Regions from separate parts of the Lysinibacillus sp. FSL L8-0312 genome, predicted to be linked through region 1. Evidence: riboswitches for the same ligand, from Rfam matches in the RefSeq annotation. Region 1 holds a riboswitch; each other region holds the start of a gene.
The links. A riboswitch is a leader RNA that binds a small molecule or an ion and turns the genes downstream of it on or off. The one in region 1 is predicted to bind cobalamin.

Region 1 (5,682 bases):
GTGTTGAGTGTGACGAATTACCTTCATCATACTCATAGTGCGACAACCAAAAAAAGAGTCTTTATTCAATATAGACGACTTATTTTATATTGGTTGAAGAACTATGAAGTATGTCAGTCATAGCTAGCATCTTCCCATTAGGGCAAGATGTTTTTTTTATGAATAAATAGGGGTGAACAAGATGACATCACATTCAATTTCATTTTATATAAATCAGTTAAAGCAGCAAATTATGAACAACCTTTCTGGTGAGCATATTAGGCCATTACAGCTTTATATTAGGAAGTTAATAGAAGAAAACCCAAATGATTATACATCTATTAATGATGCCTATTTAACGATCAAGCATGAATTAGTCGAGACATGTCATGATAGTAGATAAAAAATCTGAAGTGAAGTGAATAATTAAATGGAATGCAAAATGAACAAATCTGAAGACATAATGGACAACATAGATATGAATCAAAAAGTTTTATATAGAAAATTGGATCATTTTGAAATGGAAAGAGGCTTGGTATTAGAAAGTTTAGACATTTTTCTAAGATGGAATCAACAAACACAATACCTTTCTGAAGACAAGCTTCAAAAGCTTTGGATGAAACTGGTAAGGAAGTATAAATTCTCTCTCGATGAATGGGAAAGAACTGCTGGTCATACAAATATCCATGCTTATCTAGTGAAGGAGCAAGGACATGGGTTACAAAAGTTGATGCGCTTTTACAAAGATCGCCACGGCATAAAATGGTTGGAAAATGCATTTCATTATGGAATGTCATTGCTCATTGAAGTTGGAAAAATGCCTGGATTAGAAATGTTTTTCCTAACAAATTTAATATGTTACAGATGGGAAAAGGATTATTTAGAGGATGCAGATGTTCAACAGTTTTTTTGTCATTCAATAAATGGTAAAGTGAAGGAGGTCTATGAAAGTTTCAGGGCTTTCGATCGAGAACAGAGTCTGTTAACCGCAACTACTCTCTATAAACTTTTATCAAAATATAATCCTCATTTTCAAGTGAATTCGGCAGCAACGCCTGAATTTTATAAGGAATTGTCCTTATTTGTCGAAATCGAGTAATCCATACGTTCGACATGTCAAACAGTCTATTATTCTTTAGAATATAGGCTGTTTCTATGTGAAATACGCTAGTATATTTAATGCTCATAGATCCGTAGTAACAAAAAATCTCGTACATAGTTTAGATACACAATGAATTAAGATATAAGTAATAGATGGTGAAATTCCTTCGAAAGTTATAATCGAAAATAATGAATAATCAAAAAATAAAGAAGTTTAGAATCTAGATTTACTTTTTATATGAAGGATGGTACACTTAAAACTATTGAACAACAACTATATATTGTGTTCGTTTTATATAGGTGCTACTATATGTAGTTTAAAAGGGAAGTTCGGTACAATTCCGACGCTGTCCCCGCAACTGTGAAGCTGACAATGATTACAACCACTGTGCATTCGCATGGGAAGGGAATCAGAGGATGAAGCAAAGCCAGGAGACCTGCCTCTATAAAACAATTAATCATTTCTTCGGGGATTAAGAAATGGGAACGTCAGTATTTTTGGTATGGTAACGTTTCCATTTAGCTATCTCTCTAGAGGAGATAGCTTTTTATTATATGAAAAGAGGGATTTCTATGAAACTTTATACGAAAACAATCTGTCCAAAATGCCTTTGGGTAAAATCTGAATTACAACGTGCAGGACTTGATGCAGAAATTGTCAACATTGATCACGATGAACAAGCTAAACAAACAATAATCGATGCAGGTTTTTTAAGTGTGCCTGTTTTAGAAATGAATAATACATTTATAGGAGATGTTAAGGACATAGTTTCTCATATTGAGATGATTGTTCTATGATCGTTTACGCAAGTCGTACAGGAAATGTCCGGAATATTGTTTCCAAATTAAGGGCAGAGTCTGTTGAGCTCTCTGAGGAATTACAATTGAATAAGCCTTATCTTTTAATTACTTATACTGATGGCTTAGGCGATATCCCTGCAAAAGTGGAACGTTTTTTAGAAAAAAACAGAGATTTTTGTAAAGGTGTAGTTGCCAGTGGGAATAGTAACTTTGGGCACAACGTATTTGGGGCTGCTGGCGAGAAAATCGCTGCTACCTATCATGTACCCTTAGTAAGAAAATTAGATTTACGAGGCAATCAAACAGATTATGAAGCCATACAAACGTTTTATGAAACGAGGGTAATAAGATGAAAACCTATTTAAAGCTAAATAATGACGTACTGAATCGTTATAGTTCAACTGGGCTACTTGAATTAGAAAAGGATCGTGAAGCTACACGCCGCTACTTTTTAGAGTATGTCAACGTGCGTTTACGTTACTTTATTGATATTGAAGAAAAAATCCGTTATTTAGTTGATGAGGGCTACTACGAGAAAGCATTTATCGACATGTATGAAATGGAATTTATTAAGAAGTTGTACAAAAAAGCATATGATTATAATTTCCGCTTCCCATCCTTTATGAGTGCAAGTAAATTTTACGATAGCTATGCTATGAAAAGTCGTGATGGAGAAGAGATTTTAGAAAAATATGAGGACCGTATTGTCATTATCGCCTTGTATTTAGCACAAGGGAATACGGTGCTAGCAGAACGTTCTGTCGAAGCAATGATGGAAGCTTATCAGCCTGCTACACCAACAGCATTAAATAGTGGTAAAAAAGCACGTGGTGAATTAGTGAGCTGCTTTAAATTATCGATGGATGATTCCATGAATAGTATTGCTGAAAATATTGGTTATTGCTTAGAGCTATCAAGACTTGGCGGTGGGGTTGGAGTTAACTTAACTGATTTACGCCCTTTAGGTGACCCTATTAAAGAGATTCTAAATCGTGCCAGTGGTGTCATCCCAGTTGCTAAACTGTTAGAAAATTCTTTCAGTTATTCCAATCAACTAGGGCAGCGAAATGGCTCTGGTGTTGTCTATTTAAATATTTTCCATGCAGACATTGAAAATTTCATTTCATCTAAAAAACCGAATGCCGATGATAAAATTCGCCTCGCAACATTATCAACAGGAATAATTATACCAAGTATTTTCTTCGAACTTATGAAACGTGATAAAGATATTGTCTTGTTCAGCCCATATGATATTTTCAAAGAATATGGCAAACGCATGTCTGAGATTTCCATTTCAGATATGTACTATGAGCTACTTGATAACCCTAAAATTCGTAAAATTAAACGTTTGAATGCACGTAGGCTGTATACAGAAGTGAAAAAAGCACAATTTGAATCGGGCTATCCGTTTGAAATTTTTGATGATAATGTCAATGAAGTGCATCCATTAAAAAACATCGGTCGCGTAAAAATGTCCAATCTATGTACCGAAATCCTGCAAGTTCAAGAAACAAGCATTATTACAGATCAAGATCAACCGAATGACTATGGATTAGATGTATCCTGTAACTTAGGGTCTATTGATATTCATGCAGCAAGTAAGGTCAATGATTTCGAAGCCTTAATCGATACGGCTATGCACCTATTAACAAATGTGTCGCAAATGACGCACATTAAAAATGTACCGTCTGTTGCAAAAGCCAATCAATTAATGCATTCAGTAGGACTTGGTTGTATGAACCTCCACGGCCATCTTGTGACGGAGGGCATTTTATATGGCTCTAAAGAATCGATTGATTTCATGGATCGTTTTATGGAAGCAATGAACTTTTATTCACTCAAATCATCGATGGAAATGGCTAAAGAAAAAGCTGCAACTTTTTATCGATTTGAGGACAGTGATTATGCATCAGGTAGCTACTTTGACCAATATGTCAATAAAATCGACGAAGAACTATCACCCGTTGTGTTAAAAGCACTTGGCAATGTTCCAATCATTACGAAAAACATGTGGGAAACGCTTAAGCAAGATGTGATGCAATATGGTCTATTCCATTCCTATCGTTTGGCTATTGCACCAACTGGCAGTATTTCCTACATACGTAGCTGTACGGCTTCTATTGCGCCATGTACTGAGCGTGTAGAGGTTCGTGATTATGCAGATAGTAGAACGATTTATCCAATGCCTCATTTAACAAATGATAACAGTCATTTATATGTAGAGGCATATGATGTTAATCCGTATGATTTAATTGATTTGTACTCTGCTTCTCAAAAACACGTTGACCAAGGTATTTCCATGACGCTTTATGTAACAGATAATTGGACAACTGAACAATTAGCTAAAGTATACATTTATGCATGGGTAAAGGGCATTAAGTCCGTTTACTATGTTCGTCAACGATTACAAAGCTTAGAGGAGTGTGTAGCATGTCAAATATAATTTATGAGGCGGTCAATTGGAATAAGGCAACGAGTGAACTTGCCCAAATATTTTGGGACCAGCAATGGAAGCAAATTTGGTTTCCTGAGGAAATTGCGGTCAGTAAAGATATCAAACAGTGGAAAAGCTTTGAGCATCAAGACACGTATAAAAAAGTGTTCGCGGGATTAACGTTACTGGATACAGTTCAGACCAATATAGGGATGAATCGTGTGGCCGCTTATACAGACGATTTACAAGAGAAGGCTGTCCTAACCGTTTTTGATGCATTTGAGGCAATCCACGCCAAATCCTATTCTTATATTTTTACAACGCTTTGTACAAACAAAGAAATAGATGAGTTATTTGAATGGGTCAAAAAAAATGAGTTTCTACAATATAAGGCCAATAAAATTGCGGATATTTATAATAGTATCGAAGAAAACGATCCAGAAAGCTTATGGAAAGCGATGTTCTCCTCCGTTATGCTCGAATCTTTCCTTTTCTATTCTGGCTTTTTCTACCCGCTGTACTTAGGAGGACAAGGCTTCCTACGAAACAGTGCTGAGATTATTTCACTTATTTTACGCGACGAATCCATCCATGGTGTCGCAGTTGGATTTTTTGCTCAAAATCTATTCAAGCAATTTTCAAAAGAAAAACAAGAAGAGCTAAATTTATGGGGCTATGAGCTATTATTAGATTTATATCAGAATGAAATGAAATATACGGATGATATTTATGCGGAAACAGGATTATCACCTGAAGTGAGAGCCTATGTACGATATAATGCTAATAAAGCCTTAATGAATGTTGGTTTTGAAGCAATGTTTCCAGAAGAAGAAGTCAATCCGATTGTGATGAACGGTATTCGTAATGAAGGCTCCACATATGATTTCTTTTCACAAAAGGGAGCTACCTATGCTAAAGCAAAAGTAGCGCCAATTACAGATGACACATTTAATTTTAATCGTTAGGATGGAGAACAATGAACGTAGAAGTAAAAATCAAAAGAGTACACGCGGATGCAATACTACCAATGCAAGCCAATCCTGGTGATGCGGGCATGGATCTCTACTCCATTGAAGCAGTAGAAATACCAGCAGGCGTAGCCAAACTTATTAAAACAGGTATACAGATTGAATTACCTAAAGGAACGGAAGCCCAAATTCGACCAAGAAGTGGACTAGCATTAAAGCATAGTGTAACCGTACTGAATAGCCCAGGCACAATTGATGAAGGCTACAGAGGGGAAATCGGCGTTATTTTAATCAACCACGGCCAAGAACCGTTTATCGTCGAAAAATCTATGCGTATCGCCCAAATGGTCATTCAATTTGTTCCATCCATTCAATTAGTAGAAGTAGATGAATTATCAC
Region 2 (5,682 bases), 3.6 Mb from region 1:
GACCAACTGCCTCTGGTAAAACAGCTTTAAGCATTGAACTGGCGAAAAAATATAACGGTGAAGTCATTAATGGCGACTCCATGCAAATTTATAAAGGACTCGATATTGGGACTGCTAAAATTAAGGAAGAAGAGATGGAGGGCGTACCACACCATCTACTCAGTTTTTTAGAGCCGACAGAATCTTTTTCAGTAGCGGATTATCAAAAATTAGTCCGAGCAAAAATTGCAGAAATCCAATCTCGACAAAAATTACCCATTATAGTAGGTGGCTCAGGCTTATATGTACAAGCGGTCCTCTATGATTTCCAATTTACTGATGAGAAAGTTGATGAGGAAGCACGAAAAGCCTACTATGATGAATTAGCAAAGCTTGGCCCTGAGGCAATGCATGATAAATTAAAACAACTAGACCCTCAAACAGCGGAGACGATTCATCCAAACAATACGCGTCGTGTCATTCGTGCATTAGAAATGCTGGAATTAAGCGGTGTATCCAAAGCAGCTGAAGCACAAAACCGAGGGGAAGTACCTCTTTATAAGCATGTCATTTTGGGGTTAGGTCAAAATATGACCCGTGAAGTGCTTTATGACCGCATTAACCGTCGTGTTGATTTAATGATGGACAATGGCCTTTTAGAAGAAGTCAAAGGTTTATGGCAGCAAAATATTCGAAATGTGCAGTCCATACAAGCAATTGGCTATAAGGAATTGTATGATTATTTGGATGGCAAATGTACCCTCGAAGAAGCTATTGATAGCTTAAAACAAAATTCACGCCGCTATGCAAAAAGACAACTTACCTATTTTCGCAATAAAATGGATGTCCATTTTATTACGACGGATGAACAATTATAATAATTAAGAAAAATTTCTAAAAATTACTAATTGATAAATTGGTAGAACATGCTACTATAGGAGTGAAGAGGTAGAAAGTTAGTGGGGAGGCTATTTGATGAAATCAATCAACTTGCAAGATACGTTCTTGAACCAACTACGTAAAAACAGTGTTTTTGTAACTGTATTTCTGTTAAATGGATTTCAGTTAAAAGGGACTGTGAAATCATATGACAATTTTACAGTTTTATTAATGGATGCTGAAAATAAGCAGCACCTAATCTACAAGCACGCCATTTCTACATTCGTTCCAGCAAAACAAATAGAGTTTTTAGAGACAGAAGGATAAAAAATTGTTAAACAGCTTGTGTTCACCACACTGGCTGTTTTTTTTGTTACAAGCTATAATGTAAGTGGAATTTGAAATTTTGGAGGAAAAAAGTTCATGAAATCAATGGAAACAACACAATTACTAGAACGATTAGATGCAAATGAGGACCTATATATTATTGATGTACGTGAAGAGGATGAAGTAGCACACGGCATGATTCCTGGTGCCAAGCACATTGCCCTTGGGACAATCCCGGAACGTTTAGAGGAATTAGACGTAGAAAAGCCATATATTGTTGTTTGTAAGGCTGGTGCTCGTTCTGCTAATGCATGTGCTTATTTAGAAGCGCAAGGATTTGATGTAACAAATCTTGAAGGCGGCATGCTAGCTTACGATGGGGAATTAGAATTTAAATAAATGACATAATGAAAAATAAAACCATCCATAGCATTTTTGTGAAGGGTGAAAATGGATTTCCGTTGCAGGCTACTTGCTTTCCTGTGGGCGAGCGCCGAGCCGCTTCCTCCGTGCAGAGGCTCGCCTGTCTCACTATCCCACGGGAGTCAAGTAGCCTTCCATTCCAATGCATAAAAATGGTACCTTTTTAGCAAAGGTATTCACTACTCTTTATGGAGGGGTGTTGTTACTTACCACTTCTTCACATTGAAAATAAAGGGCTATCCTTTCTCTCATCAGACAAATAATGGGCTATTTTGTTCACTACGGTTCGTATGAAAGAGAAGGAAAAGCCACTTTTACATATGGTTGATTGGAGTGGAGCCAGTGTCACTCCTAGGGGATTTAGCGTCACAGAGGGGACCTTGGAGCGAACGCAGTGAGTGAAGCGGCTCATCATCGGACGCCCCCTGAAAGGACGCTGGTGGAACGGAAATCAACCTCTCGCTTTTCAAAGTGGCTGTTTCTATCATTGACATCACCTTTTTTATATACTTATTTTCGGAGTGTGTTCATGATGAGGCTGAAATTTTTTTCAAAGTTAATATACGGATTCACATTTTTTTGCCCACGAACCTTTAAAGCATAACTGGAAAAATTTAAACCAGCACCATATATTTGTAAAGCACCATTCGCAAGATCCCCCTTTTGAAGAAGTTCAAGACCATCTTTTAAGAAATTTTCACTCTCATCGAAGTGACATTCCGTCATGTATTTATCCCCGCTATAATATAACTTCAAATTTTCGATGATTATATTCGCTGTTTCGTTACTTATACTAGCATCGACATTCATTAATAACTGATTGATTGGTTTCACTAACTGAGCGTAGTGACTATCATAATTTTCACAAGTCTCCGCAATGGCATTTCTCAATTCTCTTGCATTCATCCTAATTCCTCCTCAAAGAAAATTTATGACCTACCTTACATTATACATACTCGTAATATTATGAAGGGATTAGTGATCCCTTTCTTTATAAAACTTACTCTTTAATTTTCAGAAATATGTTACAATTAAGTAGGTGAAGGAGGGATTTTGTATGTTTCGTTCAATAGCACCCCCAACAATGTCTTTACAGTAGAATCTACTGTTTAGGCATACAATAACAGTTTGCTCATTTTCAATAGATTCTACTGTATAGGTTAATACTTTATACGTAGAAAGTAGGAATTTGTAATGAGCGGAAAATTAGCATTTGTATTATCCATGATTATTTTTGGAGCAGTTGGTGTTTTTGCCAAGTATATTCCGTTAACTTCAAGTGAAATCGCTTTTTGGATGAGTTTAATAGGTGCTTGTTTTTTAGAAGTGATTTTTATTTATAAAAAGGGGAATTTTTCGAAATTAGAGATTATAAAAAATAAGTGGAAATTAATACTTTCTAGTATCGCCTTGTGTGGGAACTGGATTTTTTTATTTCAGGCTTATAAAGCAACAACGATTGCCAATGCTGCATTGAGTTATTATTTTGCACCAGTACTCGTTATCTGCTTATCTCCAATTATTTTAAAAGAGAAGCTAGTTGGCAGAAAAATAATGTATGTCTGTGTGGCCCTTATCGGACTATATTTGATTGTCCAAAGTCAAGGCACTGGGGACAGTGAGCATTTTATAGGCATTGTCTACGGTCTTATCGCGGCATGCTTTTACACAGCGCTAACATTGACAAATAAATTTATATGCGGCTTAAAGGAACCAGAAAATACAATGATTCAACTTTCTTTAGCAGCATTTTTCCTTAGCTTCTATCTACTTGGAACTACAGGATTTCAGGTCATGAAAATCAGTTTTGAATCAGTCCTATTCTTAATTACATTAGGCATTGTCCATGCAGGGGTTGGATTTTTATTGTTCTTTTTAGGCATGTCACAGTTAAAAGGACAAAGTATAGCCATTCTTAGCTATATTGATCCACTGACATCATTAGTAATTTCCACGATGATTATAGGAGAAAAAATGGCGCTTCTACAAATAATAGGAGCGGTCCTATTATTAGGCTCAACATTGCTAAGCGAAATAGAAAAAGAATAGGTAACCGAAGAAATGGTACAAGGCGAGTATTCTAATATTGACAGAAAAAATACGCTGTCGTAGATTATAAATAGTTTAATAAAAGCATTAGGTGCCCAATAGGGAGAATAGGGAATAAAGTGAAAAACTTTAGCGGACCCGCCACTGTATAAGGGAGTGTCATCGTAAATGCCACTAGCGAATCGCTGGGAAGGCACGATGATATGTTGAACTTGAGCCAGGAGACCTGCCTACTTGCTTCGGAAGTATATAGATGATGGAAAAGTCTGTAGTTTATTTGTCATGACAATAAACTACAGACTTTTTATTTTGTCTTCATGTAGAACGAGAGGAGAAACAATAATGCAATTATTACAAGACACGATTCAAAATATCCAAGAGGCTGATATGAATAGTATGGACCAAGCTAGAAAGCGAATTGATGCGCTTTGTAAGCCCCCAGGTAGCTTGGGTAAACTAGAATCACTTGCCGTACAGCTTTCAGGCATAACAGGACAATTATATCCAATGGTCGATAAAAAAGTGATGATTGTCTGTGCAGCAGATCATGGCGTTTGTGAGGAAGGCATAACAACGAATCCACAAAATGTTACGGTCTTTCAAACATTAAATTTTCCTAAAGGAGGTACAGGCGTTTGTGCGATTGCGGGCATTACCAATGCAAAGGTAGTAACAGTAGATGTTGGGGTAAAAGAAGATATTCCGCTTGATGCAGGTGTCATCATTCATAAAATTAAGCATGGCACAGATAACATGGCACAGGGCCCTGCTATGTCAAGAGAAGAGGCTATTCAATCCATTGAAGTGGGGATTCATGTGGCAACAGATGAAATCACAAAAGGAGCCAACCTACTTGGAACAGGTGAAATGGGCATTGGTAATACAACGCCGAGCACTGCCATATTAGCTGCTTTGACTGGCTATGACCCTATTGAAATAACAGGGTTTGGCGCAGGAGTTGGTCAAGGAGGGATTGCTCATAAAGCAGCAGTAATTGAAAAAGCAATTACTCTCAACAAACCCAATCCTAACGATATCATTGATGTTCTAGCTAAAGTTGGAGGGCTAGAGATAGGGGCTATGGCTGGTATCATGCTGGCTGCCGCAAGTCACCGAAAACCTGTTATTATTGATGGTTTTATTTCGACTATTGCTGCGCTTATTGCTTATCAAATTGAACCGAAAGTAAAAGACTTTATCATACCTTCCCATGCTTCAGAGGAACCAGGGGCTAAAATTGCCGCATCATTACTTGGTGTAGAGCCAATGCTGCATATGAACATGCGATTAGGCGAAGGCTCTGGTGCTGCTCTAGCCTTTCCTCTTTTAGATGCTGCTTGTTCTATGATGAAAAATATGGTGACATTAGAAGAAGCCATGAATCTTTTGGCTAAATAGTTACTGAATAACAAATAAGCGCAAATAGTTAATGAACTCTTTGCGCTTATTCATTTTTTTATCAATTACAGTATCTATGCCCGATTCAACCTTCGCAAAGGCAAACGCCACTTCATCATATAGGAAAGAATGCGTAATGCTGTAATCACTGCAAATAATACATAAAGGAAAATGTCTCCAGTCAAAACTTCAAATCCGATAACAAGCCCTGCGAGAGCAGCCCAAACACCATAGACTTCATCACGGAGAACTAGTGGCTTCCGTCTAGCTAATAAATCTCGCACAATACCACCACCTGAACCTGTTAAAACAGCAGCTACAACGACTGCGCTAATTGGCATATCTAGCTTCACGGCATAGAGTGCACCTTGAATAGCGAACGCGGATAAGCCAATGGCATCTGTGAAGTTGCCCCAACGATGCCAATGCTGAATCAGATGATGCGGGAAAATAAAAAATATCGTAATCGCAGCTAGTGCAATTTGAAACATCATATCCTGTCCCCATAAGGTTGTGACAGGCAGCCCGATGAGTAAATTTCGAATAGCTCCTCCACCAAAAGCAGTGACAATACCGAGTATATATACACCGAATAAATCGTATTCTTCTTCCATGGCAATGATTGCC
Region 3 (5,682 bases), 170 kb from region 1:
GACTGCTTGATCATGTTGTGCATCAAGTGAAAAACCATAGACATATTGATCATCGTGAATAGCTGGATAGATTTCACCATCTATATTTCCGAAATAAATCGCAGCATTACCGTGATCTGTTACTTGGAAGTAGAAGCTATGATTATCATTCAACCATTGAACACGTGGTGACACCACACCTTGAAGAAAATCGCCGATTGCAAAATCCCCAATAGGGGCGTCAAATTCACTTGTTACACATGTCAGCAGATTTTGTTGCAAATCATAGAGCCATAGCTTTGCTTGTGTAGCATTTTCAAATTCTCTTTCACTACCTATGAAAGAGATGAAGCGACTGTTTGGAGACCATGACGTTTGGTAATACATACCTGTTCCCTCTGTTAACGGACGCGCTTGCTTTGTTTCTACATCTAATAAATAGATATCACTCTTAAATGAAAAATCTGTATCCTCTGCTACATCAGCTAAGTACGTCATATATTGACCATCAGGTGACCATGTACCAAGATGGACATGATTGTTTCCTTTCGTCACTTGCTCTAACTCGCCCGATTCTAAATAGACGATCGCAATTTGACTAAACTGCTCCATATCCAAAAAACCTGCAGCATCCGATTTATGTTTCATCTTGTCTATTTCTAGAGGCTTTAGTTCTTTTTCTTCTTTCTTTTCATCCGTTACCTTATCCAAAATCGTTTCATCTTTACCTAGCTTGATAGAAAAGGCCATTTTCTTGCCGCATGGTGACCACACAGGTGATGTCACACCATTTTTACAATATGTCACCTGCTTTGCCTCTCCGCCTGCTTTTGAAAGAACATAAATTTGCGACTTGCCTGTTCTAGTGGATAAAAACGCAACTTGACTACCATCAGGTGACCATATAGGAGAACTTATTCTATCCTCCCCAAATGTCCATTGCTGTGGTGTTTTGTTCTTCAGGTTTATGTAAAACAAATTCGAGACATAATCTTTTTTCTTCTCATCAATACGTGTCTCAACATAAACTACCTCAGTCCCGTCAGGTGAGAGCTGTGGATCGGCTACTGATTTCAAGTGGTAAAGATCTTCTGGTTGAATCCCTTGTTTCGATGTCATGTTCTTGCTCCTTTGTATTGTCATTTTCTGTACTCTACTACAATACTTCGACACCCTAAGTAATATTCCTGCTAGTTAATTGATTTTTTTACTAATTCCCAATATTCGGTTGATTTTGTTCTGTGATAAAATTTAAAAAAGGGTTCATTCGGACGAGCATGTTCCTTATAAAGGTTCATCATTTGTAGCAAAAAATCTTCAATGTGCTCGACACCTACCTTTTTCGCAAATAACGTGCCCGCCTGCGCCTTTGCCCCCATCGGTACAGCACCTAAGTAAACATCAAAGCTCTCCTGCTGATAAACGAGTCCAATATCATCATAGACTGCATTGTAGCAGGCTGACGCACAGCCATTGATGTTAACACGTACTCTTGCAGGTACCTCGATCCCCTCTAAAGCATGATAAAGCTGTTCGGTTATCGGAGCAGCCTCCATCTTTTCACCATCACAAAAATCACAGGCCTTCATCGCGATGATGGGTCCTGATGGTGCAACATAAAGACCCACTTCTCGTAAGGCTTGCATAGCCTCTGTCACGGCACTCGTTGGAATGGACACTAAAATACTATAGGAGGCCGAATACTTAATCGCCCCCTTTTCGCCAGCAATCTCTGCTATTTTTTGAAATTGTGCAGGCGTATAATGCTTATTAATAATACCCGGGCTGACAGCTAAGCGTGTATATTCGCCATGACGATTAAGTGTTTCAAATGTTTGATCTGGTACGTTTTTCTGAAATGCATTCATTGATATCGCTCCTTATGAAAAAGGAGCTAGCACAATGCTAGCTCGGAATTTTAAAAGTTATCAGGATAGAAGCCCTTCGCTAAAATTTCAATAGCCTGTGCCGCACGAACGCCTTCAGACGCAGCTGACAGTGGCAGGATGACAAAGCGATCATTTTTAACAGCTTCCATCTCCTTTAATGCTGGATCATTTTTTAAGAATTGAATCTTTTGTTCGGCCGTTGTTTCACCATAATCGATCACGACAACTACCTCGGGATTACGGTCTACCGCATCTTCCTTCGACACGGTTGTCCAGCCTGATTCCACATCACCAAAAATATTTTGACCACCAGCGATTGACACTAGTTCATTCATAAAGTTTTGACCAGCTGTAAAGACATCCTTTTCACCGCTATCAAATACGAGAACACGTAATTTCTCACTATCTTTTGGTAATTTAGCTTGAATTGCCTCCACATCTTGCGTCATTTGCTCAATTAAGGCTTCTCCACGATCCTCAATACGGAAAATTTTTGCGATATTACGAATATCAGTGAAAATATCCTCTAGTGTTGGCTTTGTCATATTGGAAGCCGTATGTAAATACGTATGAATGCCTAACTCCTCAAGCTCTTCCGGTGTTCCAACACCCTTTTCACCAAAGCCACTCTTCCAGCCTGCATATAAGAAATCAGCCTCGGCATCAATTACTTGCTCCTTCGTTGGGTATTGATCAGAAAGCACAGGCACTTTATCGTATGCTTCTTGTAGGGGCTCGTAGATTTTATCATCTAAGTAAGCTGTGCCTACCATGGAATCCTCTAAGCCTAGCGCTAGCATAATCTCTGTCACATGCTGATTTAAACTAATCGCTTTTGTAGGTGCTTCCTTATATGTTTGAGTTGTTTCATTATTGTCAATGGTTACTTCCGTTGCTGCCTCAGATGGCTCAACCTTCTCATCTTGCGCTGCTGATTCAGGTTTGTCCTTTGCATTACAAGCCCCTAAAACAGCGACCAAGGCAATGACCATCACCAGCCATAAACTTTCCCATTTCTTCATGTCCTTTTCTCCTTTGTTGTTCATCTATAGAAAGAAATCAAAGACTTCTTTGCTACCAGGATTCGTGGGAAGGGCATAAAAAAACCCTCTTGTCGCCAAGAGAGTAGCATAGTGAAAAAACGGTACATTACCTTTATCACTATCCCCATCCTCGTGGTTCTTAGTCAAAAAACACATACTGGCAGGTATCCTGGCTTAGGTTCATCATCTATACGCCTTCCCATAGTTAAACTACAGTGGCATGCTGTACAGACTCCCCATTTACAGTTGCGGGACAGCATCGGAATTGCACCGATTTCCCTTTTAAGCAAATGACAAATGCCATTTGCACCAATACGTTCTATAATGGTTAATACTATTGATAGACTAGCAGAAGAAAATTTGTAGCTCAATCAGTAGTATATTGCTAAATATATAATCATCATTATATTAGCACTATTTCGACAAAAATACGAACTATTTTACAAGAAATATATAGGCTAGTATTCTGTTACAATGAAAAGATAGCTATAGATAGAAACGAGGATAGGTTATGTACAAAACAATTGGTGTACTTGCGCATGTGGATGCAGGTAAAACAACCTTCTCTGAGCAAGTACTTTTTCATACACAAAGCATTCAAGCTCGTGGTCGAGTGGATCATCAGGATACCTTTCTCGATCATCATGAGCTAGAGCGCAAGCGTGGTATTACCATTTTTGCCGAGCAAGGTCGCATGAACATAGGCGACGATACATACACGTTGATTGATACACCAGGGCATGTCGACTTCTCCCCTGAGATGGAGCGCGCCATTCGTGTGATGGATTATGCCATTGTTATCATTAGTGCGGTCGAGGGCGTACAGGGTCATACGGAAACCGTGTGGCAGCTTTTACGCAAATACCATGTCCCAACATTCTTCTTTATCAATAAAATTGATCGCGAAGGAGCCAATGTGGAGGCCGTTATGACACAGCTCCGCAAGGATTGTTCCCAGCAGGTGCTGTTCGTCGATGAACCGCTTCGTACTGATTATGTTTCAAGCGGCATCATGGAATGGTTGGCTGAGCGTAATGAAGAGCTGCTCGATGCCTTTTTGAATGAGTCATTGGAGCATGAGCAATGTCTTACTCAGCTACAGACCATGATTCAAAAGGAATGTGCCTTCCCCTGCTTTACAGGGTCTGCCCTAAAGGATGAGGGCATCAAGGAATTGCTTGCCCAGCTCCCTCTATTAACAGACACCCATTTTGAAGTGAATGCACCGTTTGAGGGAGAGGTTTTTAAAATTCGTCATGACGGCCACCAGCGTTTAACATTTATGAAGGCTGTCAAGGGCGTTTTACATGTTCGGGATGAATTTTCGTTTGAAGAAGTGACAGAAAAAGTGACTGAAATTCGCCTCTATAATGGCAGTCGCTTTGATACCGTCCAACAGGTTGAAGCGGGAGAGATTTTTGCTGTTAAAGGACTTAGTCAGGCCAATATTGGAGACCGCATCGGCACTACTATGCTGTCACAGCCCTATGAGCTTGTCCCAACGCTACAGGCAAAGGTTCAATATGAGGGCCATCAGCATATCAAGGAAGTGTTACAAATTTTCCGTTTACTAGAAGCAGAAGAGCCTTCCTTACGTGTGGTTTGGCAGGAAAAGTTCCAGGAAATCCATGTGCACATTATGGGCGTTATTCAGTTGGAGGTACTGATAGAAGTGTTAATGAAGCGTTTTTCATTAACGGTCTCCTTTGGCGAGCCCCAAATTTTATATATGGAAACCATTGTGACGACGGTGACAGGCTATGGTCATTTTGAGCCCCTCAAGCATTATGCAGAAGTTCATTTACTAATGGAGCCCAATCCTCGAGGAGTAGGTAATACATTTAGCAATGCCTGCCATGTGGATCATTTATCGGTAGGCAACCAACGCCTTGTTGAAAAGCACCTGTTTGAGCGTGATCACCATGGCTTACTCACAGGCTTCCCTCTGACAGATGTTCATTTTACACTGCTAACAGGTCGCGGACATAATGAACATACATCGGGCGGCGATTTCCGAGAAGCTAGTTTCCGTGCGCTACGTCAAGGACTTGAGCAAGCACAGAACATCCTGCTTGAACCTTATTATCGCTTTAAAATGAAGGCTTCGAACGACTTTATCGGCCGCATGATGAGCGACATACAGCAAGCTGCTGGCACATTCGATGACCCCATCTTATCCGAAACAGATGTTGTGCTAACGGGACGAGCGCCCGTCGCCACCCTAATGAGCTATAGCACAACCTTTGCGGCCTATACCAATGGTAAGGGCGCACTCACACTCCAATTTGATGGCTATGATGTGTGTCATAATGCCGAGGAAATTATTTCGCACATTGGCTACGATAAAAATGCCGACCCAGAATACAGCTCCTCCAGCATCTTTTGTGCGAAGGGCAAAGGATATTCTGTTCCTTGGCACGAGGCACAAGCAGCCATGCATTGTCTGTAAGTAGGTAATCCTGCCCGCGCGAAGCCGTTTGCTTGCGCGGGTGTTTACTTGCTTTGAGCGAGAATATTTACCCTGTTTGCGCGAGTATTCCTTGCTGGAGCGAGAGTATTTCATCTGCTTCCGCGAGTATTCCCCGCTCGAACGAGAGTATTTCATCTCCTTCCGCGAGTATTCGCTGCTTGAGCGAGAGTATTTCATCTGCTTCCGCGAGTATTCGCTGCTCGAACGAGAGTATTTCATCTCCTTCCGCGAGTATTCGCTGCTCGAACGAGAGTATTTCATCTCCTTCCGCGAGTATTCGCTGCTCGAACGAGAGTATTTA

Region 2: linked by a shared signal. The riboswitch ahead of cobT (nicotinate-nucleotide--dimethylbenzimidazole phosphoribosyltransferase) and the one ahead of MHI22_RS04340 (glutaredoxin family protein) in region 1 are both predicted to bind cobalamin.
Region 3: linked by a shared signal. The riboswitch ahead of MHI22_RS03535 (ABC transporter substrate-binding protein) and the one ahead of MHI22_RS04340 (glutaredoxin family protein) in region 1 are both predicted to bind cobalamin.

The regions. Positions count from the first base shown of each region.
Region 1 is NZ_JBBOOV010000001.1:834,076-839,757, forward strand. It holds gene MHI22_RS04330 (hypothetical protein) at 182-382, shown strand; gene MHI22_RS04335 (hypothetical protein) at 422-1,078, shown strand; cobalamin riboswitch at 1,362-1,539, shown strand; gene MHI22_RS04340 (glutaredoxin family protein) at 1,654-1,878, shown strand; gene nrdI (class Ib ribonucleoside-diphosphate reductase assembly flavoprotein NrdI) at 1,875-2,234, shown strand; gene nrdE (class 1b ribonucleoside-diphosphate reductase subunit alpha) at 2,231-4,324, shown strand; gene nrdF (class 1b ribonucleoside-diphosphate reductase subunit beta) at 4,312-5,280, shown strand; gene dut (dUTP diphosphatase) at 5,292-5,682, shown strand, end outside.
Region 2 is NZ_JBBOOV010000001.1:4,441,492-4,447,173, forward strand. It holds gene miaA (tRNA (adenosine(37)-N6)-dimethylallyltransferase MiaA) at 1-857, shown strand, start outside; gene hfq (RNA chaperone Hfq) at 955-1,185, shown strand; gene MHI22_RS22110 (rhodanese-like domain-containing protein) at 1,282-1,584, shown strand; gene MHI22_RS22115 (hypothetical protein) at 2,119-2,514, opposite strand; gene MHI22_RS22120 (DMT family transporter) at 2,803-3,657, shown strand; cobalamin riboswitch at 3,730-3,905, shown strand; gene cobT (nicotinate-nucleotide--dimethylbenzimidazole phosphoribosyltransferase) at 4,000-5,055, shown strand; gene MHI22_RS22130 (trimeric intracellular cation channel family protein) at 5,130-5,682, opposite strand, start outside.
Region 3 is NZ_JBBOOV010000001.1:663,825-669,506, reverse strand. It holds gene MHI22_RS03545 (S9 family peptidase) at 1-1,098, opposite strand, end outside; gene MHI22_RS03540 (precorrin-3B methylase) at 1,170-1,847, opposite strand; gene MHI22_RS03535 (ABC transporter substrate-binding protein) at 1,898-2,890, opposite strand; cobalamin riboswitch at 3,054-3,240, opposite strand; gene MHI22_RS03530 (translation factor GTPase family protein) at 3,423-5,360, shown strand; gene MHI22_RS03525 (hypothetical protein) at 5,437-5,682, shown strand, end outside.